DNA from 2 places in the Paenibacillus sp. 4624 genome. Region 1 is predicted to be linked to the other one. Evidence: riboswitches for the same ligand, from Rfam matches in the RefSeq annotation. Region 1 holds a riboswitch; the other holds the start of a gene.

What was found. A riboswitch is a leader RNA that binds a small molecule or an ion and turns the genes downstream of it on or off. The one in region 1 is predicted to bind FMN.
Region 2: another riboswitch for FMN. It lies ahead of ribD (bifunctional diaminohydroxyphosphoribosylaminopyrimidine deaminase/5-amino-6-(5-phosphoribosylamino)uracil reductase RibD); the one in region 1 lies ahead of ABIE27_RS09365 (DMT family transporter).

The regions. Positions count from the first base shown of each region.
Region 1 is NZ_JBNDJR010000003.1:375,910-382,498, reverse strand. Features, by position in the region: gene ABIE27_RS09390 (beta-glucoside-specific PTS transporter subunit IIABC) at 1-32, opposite strand, end outside; gene licT (BglG family transcription antiterminator LicT) at 180-1,019, opposite strand; gene ABIE27_RS09380 (amidohydrolase family protein) at 1,330-2,703, opposite strand; gene ABIE27_RS09375 (CGNR zinc finger domain-containing protein) at 2,907-3,479, opposite strand; gene ABIE27_RS09370 (DinB family protein) at 3,643-4,146, shown strand; FMN riboswitch at 4,230-4,380, shown strand; gene ABIE27_RS09365 (DMT family transporter) at 4,527-5,507, shown strand; gene ABIE27_RS09360 (amidase) at 5,701-6,589, shown strand, end outside.
Region 2 is NZ_JBNDJR010000028.1:6,459-13,047, forward strand. Features, by position in the region: gene ABIE27_RS30710 (hypothetical protein) at 1-249, shown strand, start outside; FMN riboswitch at 402-564, shown strand; gene ribD (bifunctional diaminohydroxyphosphoribosylaminopyrimidine deaminase/5-amino-6-(5-phosphoribosylamino)uracil reductase RibD) at 910-2,013, shown strand; gene ribE (riboflavin synthase) at 2,026-2,694, shown strand; gene ABIE27_RS30725 (bifunctional 3,4-dihydroxy-2-butanone-4-phosphate synthase/GTP cyclohydrolase II) at 2,799-4,040, shown strand; gene ribH (6,7-dimethyl-8-ribityllumazine synthase) at 4,143-4,610, shown strand; gene ABIE27_RS30735 (segregation and condensation protein A) at 4,714-5,514, shown strand; gene scpB (SMC-Scp complex subunit ScpB) at 5,483-6,175, shown strand; gene ABIE27_RS30745 (DUF2953 domain-containing protein) at 6,408-6,589, shown strand, end outside.

The sequences.
Region 1 (6,589 bases):
AAAATCTCGGCGGCTGTGCTTTCATGTTTCATGTACTGCTCCCCCTCAAACTTTTTTAGGTATAAAAAAAGACCTAGAATTCTATCGAATATAGATATGCTCTATACACGATGGAACTCTAGGTCTTGCCTGCCTCACCAGTAACAATCCTAGTATATTCATTATAGTGGACTGATGGATCAATCCTTCTCTTCATCAATGACCCTTTTGATATGAACCGTTAAATATACCAATTCATCTTCTGTTAATTCTTTTCCATAATCGACCCGAATCAGCTGTGCAATTCGGATACTGCATTGATATTCATTTGTATACTTTTCTTTAATGATATGGAGAAAATCACTATCACCGCTTTTCAAAACCGTATTATTAAACAAGCGATAGGCGAAAAATTTCAAATGAGTAACAAGTCTGGAATAATGGAGTGAGCTTTCATTAAAATGAATATTAAACTGATATCGAATAATATTCAAGACTTTATGAATGAACTGTGTAATCTTCATGGTTTCTTCCATTTCAGATCCCAGTTCTGCATTGACAATATGAAGCGCAATGAACCCCGCCTCATCTTCAGGCAGTGTAATGTTAAATTCCTCATTAATCATATCCCGGGCTTTCATAGCCACGCGAAATTCATTGGAATAAAACGCTTTAATCTCTGACAATAAAGCATTATTGAAATTCATACCTTGCTTATAACGTGCCACTGCAAAATTAATATGGTCCGTTAACGTTAGATATATATTTTCATTAAGTTCCTTGTTTAAGGACTGCTTGGCGTACTGAATGATACTATCGGATACACGAATATACTCCATCGGGATTTGTGCCAGCAGGGCATATAATTTACCTGTAACATTTTTGGATTTCAGAAAAAATTCTTTTTCAATCTTGACTGTGTCCACATCGTCTCCCTTTTTCTTCTGAAAACCAATGCCACTGCCTAAAAGCATCATCTCCTGGCGCCGTTCATTGACTGCACAGACGACATTATTGTTAATAATTCGTGTGATCTTCATCGGAATCTCCTTTTAAAATGAAACGTTAACAGAATTTAGCAACAAAAAAAGACCATTAATTATGCAGACATGAAAAAATACAATTCTTCATGTTTGCATTATCAATCGGTCTTGCCTGCTGATCAGTAACAATCCTGATTAAATTCATTATTAACTTATATGGCTATCTTAGTAGAAAGCGTTCTATTTGTCAACATAGCTTACTTCAACCCCAATATAATGTGAAAACAACCTACGAAAAACGGATTAGAAAAGAGCCGTATTGTGGATGAACGGCCCTTTTGCTTTATTTATTTTATAGACAGCTCTATTATGAGAAAACAACCCGATTCGCATCGGACATCCGATATTGCATCAGCAAATATTCCTTACTCTGCGTGGCTTTGCGCCGAATTTCATCCAGATCGACATGCAACAGCTTACCCTCTCGCTTCACAGGTTTTCCCGCAACAAAGACCGTATCGACATTAGACGGATTCGCAAACTGCACAACAGCACCAATCGGATCATGCACAGGGAAAAGGTTCAAGTCCGTCGTGCGAATCATGATCACATCCGCTTCTTTTCCCGGTGTAAGCGAACCTGTTTTATGCTCCAGTCCTAAAGCCCTTGCACCCGCGGAGGTTGCGAATCGCAGCACCTGGCTTGCCTGCAAACTGAGTTCACCCGGCATCTCACCCTGTTGCAAAAGGTACTCATTCGTTCTGGAACGCTCAGCTTGCAACGCAAATTTCATCTGTGAAAACATATCTCCACCCGTCGAAGTCACGACATCTACGCCAAGTGTTGGCGTACCCCCATGCTCCAAAAAGTATCCTGTAGCCGGGTAACCATGTCCCATCATCATCTCGACTTCAGGTGTGACCGACAACGAGGCTCCGCTGTCCGCGAGCATTTTGAATTCATCCATGCCCATCGTATTGCCATGAACAACATTAATGCGCGGGCTGAGTAGTCCTGCTTCATACATTCGACTGATTGAACGATCTACTGATCCCCAGCTGCCGAACCCGACATGCATCGAACAAATCGCGTCCAATTCTTCTGCAAGCTGGATGTCCTGCACCGTTGCATCCCAATGGCTAAACTCTGGTCCTCGAATAGCAAGTCCATAAGTGAGTAATTGATCATTCGAAGAGAAATATCGCTCTTTAACACCTCTAACATTTTCGGGATACGATAACTTGCTGTCTCGATTCCAATACGCCGTTTCCCCTGGTACACCATGGGCAAAAACAGCACGAATTCCTGCATCCCCGAGTCCTCGAATCAACTCATCCGTATGTTCAGCCGAATATGGCATACTCCAATCCAGTACCGTGGTGACGCCTGCATTAAGCGCTTCCAGAGATCCCAGCAGATTGGCGATATAGCTGTCCTGGGGACGAAGCTTGCTTCCCATAGCTCCATAGTACAAATTTTGCAGATAGACGGGGAGCGACCAGTTTGTTCCGGCTGTTTTGACAAGCGATTCCCACATATGCCGATGTGTGTCCACCAGCCCAGGCATAATAATCATACCTGAAGCATCGATGACCTCAATATCTGCATCGGATACCTCGATATTGGGCTGAATAGCTGCGATCAAAGAATCCTGAATAAGTACGTCTGCCCGGTTATACTGACCAATACGAGCATCCATCGATAATACACAACCGTTCTTCAAAAGATAACCTGTCCTCATGAGACACCTCTCCAATCGTAATGGTTTGTAAAATGATCTGATCCGCATTGCTTGTTCTTACATAAGATTTATGACTATATTTTTGCTAGTATATATACATTATATATCAATTGTCGATATTTATCAAATTCTGGAAGTGCTTCCTTCGACCATATGAAGATTCACGGATTATAAAGGTTGGACTTCGTTGGTGAACTTGATTATTATGTTTCACTCTTTTCCCCATTAGAGTTCAGTTTACGTTTAGCTCGAAAACGCCTAACCTTCATTAGATTGCCACACATCTTATCATCGCAATATTTCTGTGTTCTGCTCCGGGTATCATCATAGAAGATCCAGCGGCAGTCCGGATTGTCACAGGATCGAATTCTCTTTCCTTCGCCCTCTACGAGTGTCATGGCAAAATCAGCGGCAACCTCCGCCATCACCTGAACCCAATGTGCATGGATGGGAACCAGTGCAACTTCCAATCCTTGTTCCTGTAATACTAATCGTCTGATGACTTCCCCCGCCCGCATAAAATCGTTCAACCAAGCTTGATCCTTCTCAGTGAAGGGCGTTCCGATAGACAATCGAATAGCCAGAGACTGTAAATCATCTCTAAAACTTCTCATTGTGAATTCCTCTTCAATCGAAGCCGGTACTGGCGCTTCTAATTGCCACCGATTTAAAAAGTCTTGCTGCCAGCTTGCGTTTCCCAGCCTGTCTTCTGATCGATCCCCACCACGCCAATCATGATAATCACTGTTTACAAAATCAGTCCATAATCTATCCATAAGAACCCCCGTTTAATGTAACAATCTAAATTAGATAAAGATGGTTACATTCATTAAAATTGTGTTATATTAATTGTAACCATTTCAACCCATATTAGCTAGTTACCATCATGATGAAGCAAGAACGAGATGAGTCTGACAAGAGAGGAATGAAATTCAAAAAATGAAAACAGTCACCACAGCACTAGATGTATTGGTTATTCAGAATGAAGATACCTGGGATCAATGTAACTGGATCGTCCCATTGTCAAAAGCTCTTGAGGGACTGAACGCCGAACAGGCTGCCTGGGTTCCGACTTCAGGTGGACTGAGCATATGGCAACTGGCCAATCATATGTTTTATTACAACCAACGGATTTTGGAACGTCTTCAGGGAAAAGCACCGTCTGTACCCGCTGCTGATTCAAACGTAGCTACATTTGGTATTTCCGGTGATCCTTTGAATGAAGCTGGCTGGAGCAAGCTTATGGAACAAACCACTAAACTGGCTGAGCAGTTGCGCGATACCCTTGCTACATTACAGGAAGCGAAACTTGAGGAAGCTTATATGGATTCCGAACAAAACTGGGCTCAGACGCTTGCCCGCTGGGTTCTGCACGATGCTTATCATGCAGGTCAGATTGTGCAGTTGCGGAGGCAACAGGGATGCTGGAGTATTGTTTTCTAAAAAAACACTTGAACTGATAGCGTTTACAGGAATAAGATGAAATTCATAAGGTTACAACTTGTTCAATACACTAATTAATTGAATAGGATCTTCGGGGTAGGGTGCAATTCCCAACCGGCGGTGATGTTCTTATAGAACCAGCCCGCGACTCGCTGTCAATGATGACTACCTGGCAGCGACTGACTTGGTGAAATTCCAAGGCCGACGGTACAGTCCGGATGAGAGAAGATCAACACAACGGCAAGCCGTATTTGGGAAGTCTTTTTCCCTGACGTCTTGTCTTTGAATGATCCCCCGTTTATTTGGCGTACGCCAAGGACGGGGGATTTTGTCGATTTTGCCAACTGAAGATTCCGTGTTCTGACGAAGGAGTCCTGAATATGGAAAACACATCAACTGCATCAACAATGTATCGCAAGGAACGAAGCAACACCGGATTTTGGCTGGTTGTGCTAGGCGCAGCCCTCTGGGGCGTAGACCCCTTATTCCGCATCCTTTTGCTAAAAACGATGACTTCTACACAGATTGTTCTAATCGAACACATCATCGTCAGCCTTTTTGCCATACCCGTATTATGGAAATTTCGTGATGATCTGAAACAATTGCGTGCACGTCATTGGCTTGCTGTCATCTTTATCTCATGGGGCGGATCTGCGCTGGCAACGGTATTATTCACTTTGGCCCTTACCCATAACGATCCCAACACGGTATTGTTGTTGCAAAAAATGCAGCCACTTTTCGCGATTGTACTTGCGAAATTGTTATTAAAAGAAACACTCCCGCGTCACTTCGGCGGATTGTTCATCATTGCACTCGCTGGAACGTACCTGCTTACGTTTGGCTTCTCACTGCCGCTCGGCAGCTGGAATAACTGGATTCATGCAGGCAGCCTCCTGTCTCTTGGTGCCGCAGCTTTGTGGGGCGGTTCAACAGTCATGGGTCGGCTGATGCTGGGGCAGGCTCGATATGAAACGGTGACCTCCCTTCGTTTTGTCGTTGCCCTTCCACTCCTGATCTTCATGACCTGGAATGAAGGTGCACCTTGGACACTACCGGCTGGAACAGGGGCACAGGCTGCTGTTATTTTGAATATTCTTGGTCAGGCGCTTTTACCAGGTTTGCTGAGTTTACTCTTGTATTACAAAGGGTTGTCTTCCACCAAAGCTTCTGTTGCAACCCTCGCCGAACTCAGTTTCCCGATGGCCGGCGTGCTTGTAAACTGGATTGCATTCCGTACGCTGATAACCTGGGAGCAATTGCTCGGCTTTATCCTGATCTGGGTCGCCCTGTTTGCAATCTCCAAACAACAGGAACGTTCTATACCGATTGCTGAAGCTGCACCTAAACTTCGCACGGAGTAACTCATCTTCATGTGTGCAAGCAAATAAAGCACTGTTTCACCTTTCGAGGTGAGCAGTGCTTTTTCTTCTGTTGTTTTTCTTCTATCATGATGGCTTGTCGTTTTGTCTTTTGTCTGCCTAGGTGGTACGATGGCTTATGGAACTTGGAACAAGATATCAAGCAGGAACTATTTTCAGAGAGGAACGATTACTAATGTCTTCATTCTCATATACCTCCTATGACGCTATAGGACTCGCGGAACTGATTCGCTCCCGGGAAGTATCCCCGGTTGAATTGCTCGAAGCTGCTTTTGCACGTCTGGAAGAAGTGAACCCACAACTTAATGCCGTTATTCGTACATATGAAACTCGTGCCAGGCAGGAAGCCACCAATGTTCGTCCTGGAGAACAGCCATTTGCAGGTGTGCCGTTGCTGCTCAAAGATATTTCTCAATCCTTGGAAGGTGAATTTCTTACCTCTGGCTCACGACTATTTAGCGAGCATCGTGCTCTTCGCAACTCCAATTTCGTAACTCGTCTGCTCGAAGCAGGCTTTATTGTGATTGGACATACGAATACACCAGAATTCGGGCTAAAAAATATAACCGAGCCACGTCTACACGGGCCAACGCGCAATCCGTGGAATGTGAATCATTCACCAGGCGGCTCAAGCGGCGGTGCCGCTGCCGCTGTAGCATCAGGCATCGTACCGCTTGCCGGTGCAAGCGATGGCGGTGGTTCCATTCGAATTCCCGCTTCCTTCAGCGGTTTGTTCGGACTGAAACCAACACGCGGACGCACTCCCGTTGGTCCAGGTGTGGGAAGACAATGGCAAGGAGCCTCGATCGATTTTGCAGTATCTCGCTCCGTCAGAGACAGTGCTGCACTGCTGGATACTCTCCAGATTATCCAGCCGGAGGCCGCATTCCATACACCTTTATTCCCCGGAAGTTACTTGGCTGATATGAACTATCCTCACCAACGCAAGTGGCGTATCGCCTATACGACGGATTCACCTGTGGGCACACCTGTCAGTGAAGAGGCCGAAGAGGCGGTGATGAAACTAGTCCGCTTTCTGGAAGCTCAGGGTCATCATGTCGAGG
Region 2 (6,589 bases), on a different contig from region 1:
ATTGTCGAATATCTGGATGGCGTGTTCCCCGATATGCCGGTAAAAGAAGACCTTATTCTGACCGTTCGTCCAAGGCCGGATGAGCGCTGGCAGTGCTCGGCCATCGGCATGGACTCGACCAGCTGGGTTAGAAGAGTAGCCCGGGATATGCCGGCTCCTGCTACGTCCCAGCCCAAACCTGAGAGTGTTCCGTTCCACGCTGCAAAGGATCTGAGGCACATGGCAAGCTGGTGTTTTCCAAACCTTTAGATTCATTTTTTCAATAGTTGATGAAGTCCGTGTCTCGTAGAGATGCGGATTTTGTAATATAAATGCTTATTAAAAGTTAGTATGTGACAAAAAGAAACAAAAATGAATTGATTTTTTGACATTAAAGTGCTAACATCCAATTAATAACGAAAGCGATCCTTCAGGGCAGGGTGTAATTCCCTACCGGCGGTGATGCGTGCGGGGGATTTATTTTCCACCCACATGGCAAAGTCCGTGACCTGTCTGCTTATAGCAGATGGCTGATCTGGTGTAATTCCAGAACCGACAGTATAGTCTGGATGGGAGAAGGAGTGGGTGTAGGCCAATAAGGTTGCACTCCGCATGAGTGATGTCGCATAACATTCAGCTCGTTTGGATGATATGTGTGGAAGGCTTGTTTATAATGAGTTTTCTGGTACATAATACCGTTATATAGAAACTCTTCACCTGATTTTGTTGTATATCATTCTTTTGCTAGAATGCGTATGCAATAAGGTATGTGTTTGTTTTCACTTACCTGTTAACTGGTTTTGGTGAAGTGTCGGTATTGGTGTGTTTCATCTCTCTTGCAGATGACAGTAGTCTTCCATCATCCCTACCTGAACAGATTGTTCGGTGGGGATTTTTTAGTTCAAGATTATAACCGTGGGGTGAACGGATATGGAAATGATCAATGATGAATTTTATATGGCGTTAGCACTGGATATGGCAGAACGGGCACAAGGACAGACTGGAATTAATCCTGTCGTGGGATGTGTCGTCGTTAAAGACGGACGGGTTGTTGGCCTGGGAAGCCATCTAAAACGGGGTACAGGGCATGCGGAAGTGCATGCCTTGAATATGGCTGGAAGTGATGCGGAGGGCAGCACCGTTTACGTAACGCTGGAACCTTGTAGTCACTACGGCAAAACTCCACCCTGCAGCGAACGTTTGATTCACGAGAAGGTTAAACGGGTGGTGGTCTGTTGTGAAGACCCGAATCCGCAGGTTTCTGGTACAGGCATTAGTATGCTGCGTCAACAAGGCATCGAAGTTGAAGTGGGTGTTTTGCGCGAACGCGGAAGACGTATGAATGAAAAGTTTATCAAGTTTATTACAACGGGCCTTCCTTTCGTTACCCTCAAAACAGCTTCTACGCTGGATGGCAAAATTGCTACGCGTAGCGGAGACAGCAAATGGATCTCCAACGAGCCGGCACGTGAAATTGTACATGCGCTTCGTCATCGTCATCAGGGCATTATGGTTGGCGTGGATACGGTAATCGCCGATAATCCCGAGCTGACCACCCGTTTGCAGGTAGAGGGCATCAGTCCGGTACGTATCGTGGTGGATTCCAAGCTGAGGCTGCCTGTAGGCTCCAAAATGGTCAAGGACGGTCTTGCACCAACGTGGATACTTACAACGGATGAAGCCAGTCAGGAAGCCGCTGAGCGTCTTGAAGCGTATGGTGTTGAAGTCATTCGCTGCGGGCCTGGACCACGCGTAGATTTGTTACATGGGCTGAGTAAGCTCGGAGAGCGGGAGATTGGCTCGATTCTGCTGGAAGGCGGCGGTACACTGAACGGCGCCATGCTGGAAGCGCGGCTCGTAGATCGTCTGCTGATGTTTATCGCTCCTAAGATTGTGGGTGGATATGATACCCCGGGGAGTTTCCGTTTTGAAGGCGTAGAGCGCATGAGTCAGGCCATCCAATTGCATCAGCTGGAGATTGAGCAAGTTGGGGATAATATTAGCATTGGCGGTATCCCGGTTTGGCCAGAATAGGAGGACGATAGCATGTTTACGGGCTTGGTGGAAGAAGTCGGTCAGATAAGGCGCATTGGCCGTAAAGGCGAGGCTCTGGTTCTGAACATCGCTGCTTCTGTCATTATGGACGATCTCAAAATTGGTGACAGTGTTGCGGTTAACGGGGTTTGTCTTACCGCAACTACGCTGGAAAGCGGAGGTTTTACCGCAGATGTCATGCCGGAAACGTATCGACACACCAATCTCAGTCAGCTTCAATCCGGCAGCAAGGTTAATCTGGAGCGGGCCATGTTGTCCGGTGGACGATTCGGCGGTCATATTGTGCAAGGACATGTGGATGGGACTGGGGTTATCGGTAGCATTACTCGGGATCAGAATGCAGTTGTTTTTGAAATCAGACCGGGTGACCATGAACTTTTCAAATTTCTAATTCCAAAAGGTTCGGTCACTTTGGATGGGATTAGCTTGACAGTGGTACAGACGACTCAAAGTTCATTCACGGTTTCGATTATCCCACATACGATTGGGGAAACGGTTTTAAATGTTAAAAAGACAGGAGATACCGTCAACATTGAATGTGATATTTTGGGGAAATATGTAGATCATTTGTTGCAATACGGCAAGGGTCATGCGGAAACGAAAACAGGCAAGCCAAGCAGTATAAGTGAAGAGTTTCTCTCCAATCACGGGTTTGCATAACTTATGAGAGACAAGGATACAACATAGAACTGGATTTAAATGATTAATAGTGCATTCGCATGAAAATGTAGTAATAAAATAACCGGAAACAGGAGGTGCAGCTAATGTCAGAACAATCCGAGCCATCCATTCTGGATTCAATTGAGGCAGCCATTTATGATCTGATGCGGGGTAAACCTGTAATCGTGGTCGATGATGAAGATCGGGAAAATGAAGGGGATTTTATTGCTTTGGCTGAAAAAGCAACCCCTGAGGTCATCAATTTCATGATTACCGAAGGTCGAGGTCTGGTCTGTGTTCCCATTACGCAGCAGCGGGCGGACGAATTAAATCTGAAACCGATGGTTCAGCAAAATACAGATTTTCACGGGACTGCTTTTACGGTCTCTGTGGATCACAAAGATACAACGACGGGGATCTCGGCGCATGAGCGTTCCATTACCGTTAAAGGCTTGATTGATCCGAACGCGAAAAGCAATGATTTTCGCAAGCCGGGTCACATGTTTCCGCTCATTGCCAAAGACGGCGGTGTGTTGCGTCGTGCCGGACACACGGAAGCGGCAGTGGATCTGGCGAACATGTGCGGCTCTTACCCCGCAGGAGTCATCTGTGAAGTGATCAAGGAAGATGGTACGATGGCCAGACTTCCAGACCTGCAGGAGATTGCACGCAAGCATGATCTGAAACTGATTAGTATTCAGGACATGATTCGTTACCGGAATGAGAAGGAGCAGCTGGTGCAACGTGAAGTTTCCGTGCGTATGCCAACGGACTTTGGCGAATTCCAGGCGGTGGCGTATACGAATGCAGTGGACAATAAAGAACATGTTGCCTTGGTCAAAGGGGATATCGACGGTTCCAAACCTGTACTGGTACGTGTACACTCCGAATGTCTGACTGGCGATGTGTTCCACTCTCACCGCTGTGACTGCGGCCCGCAGTTTGATGCGGCGCTGAAGCAGATCCATGATGAGGGGAATGGCGTACTGCTCTATATGAGACAAGAAGGCCGCGGGATCGGTTTAATCAACAAACTCAAGGCTTACAAGCTTCAAGAAGAAGGTCTCGATACAGTGGATGCCAATCTGAAGCTTGGTTTTGCTGCTGATCTGCGTGATTACGGGATTGGTGCACAGATTTTGAAGGATCTTGGCGTTCGTCAGATTCGATTATTAACGAATAATCCGCGCAAAATCAAAGGCTTGGAAGGATATGGTCTGGAAGTGGTAGAGCGTGTACCGATTCAGATGCAGGAAAATGAAGATAATACAGTTTACCTTCACACCAAGCAAGCGAAATTGGGCCATATGCTCAAGTTTGATGATATTGAGCAAAACGAAGAGTAATTACAGTTAACCATGATGATTTTCTGATATGTAAATATTGGAGATTTCTCATGTTCAATTGCAGCACCTATAACATCATATATCGACAGGGAGATGACGATAATGCCTAACTATTTTGAAGGACATTTGATATCGGAAGGTTTAAAATATGGCGTGGTCGTTGGACGCTTTAATGAATTTATTACGAGCAAGTTGCTTAGCGGGGCGCTGGATGCATTCAAACGTCACGGCGTGCAAGATAATGAAGTAGATGTAGCTTGGGTACCGGGAGCTTTTGAAATCCCGCTTATCGCTCAGAAAATGGCCGAAAGCGGCAAATACGATGCGGTCATCACACTCGGAACGGTTATCCGTGGATCAACAACACATTATGATTATGTGTGCAATGAGATGGCCAAAGGGGTAGCGGCAATTAACTTGAAAACAGGGGTGCCGACTATCTTCGGATTGGTTACTACGGAGAACATTGAACAGGCGATCGAACGTGCTGGAACGAAGGCAGGCAATAAAGGTTGGGATGCAGCTACAGCTGCAATTGAAATGGCGAACTTGACGAAACAGCTAAAATAGTGCTTATTTAATAGTAGTGCCCTGCTTTGCGCAGACGAAATCGGGAGACCGGTTTCGGACGGCTGGCAGGGTTTTGTATTTTTCTGGCGGGAGGATTCGTCTAGTGACGGTAGTTACATACAAACTGGAGACTTTTGAAGGGCCTTTGGATCTGTTGTTGCATTTGATCGATAAGGCTGAGATCGACATCCAGGATATTCCCATCAGCGATATTACCGATCAATACATGGCGTATCTGCATTCCATGCAGGAGCTGGAACTGGATATTACAAGTGAATTTCTGGTGATGGCAGCTACGCTGTTGTCCATCAAGAGCAAACTTTTACTGCCCAAACCACCGGTAATCGAGGATTTCGAGGATTATGATTATATGGAAGATGAGGATTATGATCCGCGTGCCGAACTGATTGCACGTCTTATCGAATATCGCAAATATAAAGGAATAGCGCGGCATCTGCATGAACGGGAATGGGAACGTAGTCTTATTTTTTCCAAAGAGCCCGAAGATTTGCGTCCTTATATGCCTGTGGAGGAGCAAACGAATCCGGTGCAGGGTCTGCATACTTCTGATCTCATTGCGGCGTTTCAGAAGGCACTGCGAAAAGCTGAGAAGCGTACAACGGTCACCCGTATCAAAAGGGACGAAATTTCGGTCAAGGATCGCATACGTGATGTTATTGGTGCCTTGGAGCGTGTAGGTCCTGGGGGACGGCTGTTATTTTCCAAGCTTATGGATGATCAGATCTATCGTCATGAGATCGTGGTTACGTTTCTAGCGGTGCTGGAGCTGATGAAGATGAAGCAGATTGTTTGTTACCAGGAGCGTTTGTTTGAGGATATCGTTATGGAGTGGAGAGGGGAAACAACGAATCATGGATTTTCCGAAATTGAAGTCGATTATTGAGGGCCTTTTGTTTTTGTCCGGAGAAGAAGGTCTGAGTGTCAAACAGATTGCTGAAATCGTGGACCAGCGGGTAGAACTGGTCACGGATGCCATTGAGGATATGATCGGCGATTTTTCCCGGCAAGGGCGAGGGGTGCAGATTCTGAAGATTGCAGGTGTCGTGCAGCTCGGAACGTTGCCAGAACATGCGGCGTATTTCGAGAAGCTTGCCTATTCTCCTGCACGTACATCGTTATCCCAAGCAGCTCTGGAAACATTGGCCATTGTAGCATACCGTCAGCCCATCACACGTGTGGAGATTGAGGAGATTCGCGGTGTAAAATCGGAACGTGCGATCCATACACTCGTGAACAAAGATCTCATTGTTGAAGTGGGGAGAGCGGAAGCGATTGGACGTCCGATTTTGTACGGAACAACGAAGTCATTCCTTGATTATTTCGGACTAGCTTCGATTAAAGATCTTCCCGAACCGGGTTTGTTTGAAGATTCGGAAAACTTGGAGGAAGAAACGCAGTTGTTATTCAACAAGTTGGACATGAAACAGCCGGATGCCTCGGATACAGACGTGCAAAGTGTGTTTGGTTTTGAAGAGGAAGAAGCATTCCCAGAAGAAGATGTCGCTGTAGATCCAGACGATAATTCTTCGGGTTCCTCCTCCTGATACTATCTCATAGGTAAAGCCATATAGGGACAATGTGGAGATCTATCCACGTTGTCTCTTTGTGTTTTCTCCAAAACAGCGGTGAAGTTGTATGGAATGGAGTATACAATATCGTGCATTTCGATCGTGCATTTCGGCAAAAATTGGAGGATTTCATGGCATTCGTGAATTTTTTCCAGCAAGGAATGCCATACTAGACATGATAAGAATCGAGGGCTTGGAGGTAAGGCCTGTGTGGATCTGGCTTGGAGGAATCGGTTTGTTCATCGCACTTCTGATTGCCGCAGTCCTCATCTCAAATGTTCATGTTCATGTTATATTTCGCAAACATAAGAGCGATGACTACGCAAATATCAATGTTCGACTGCTGTATGGCTTCGTGCGGATGAATTACGAGATTCCGAGCATTGTTTT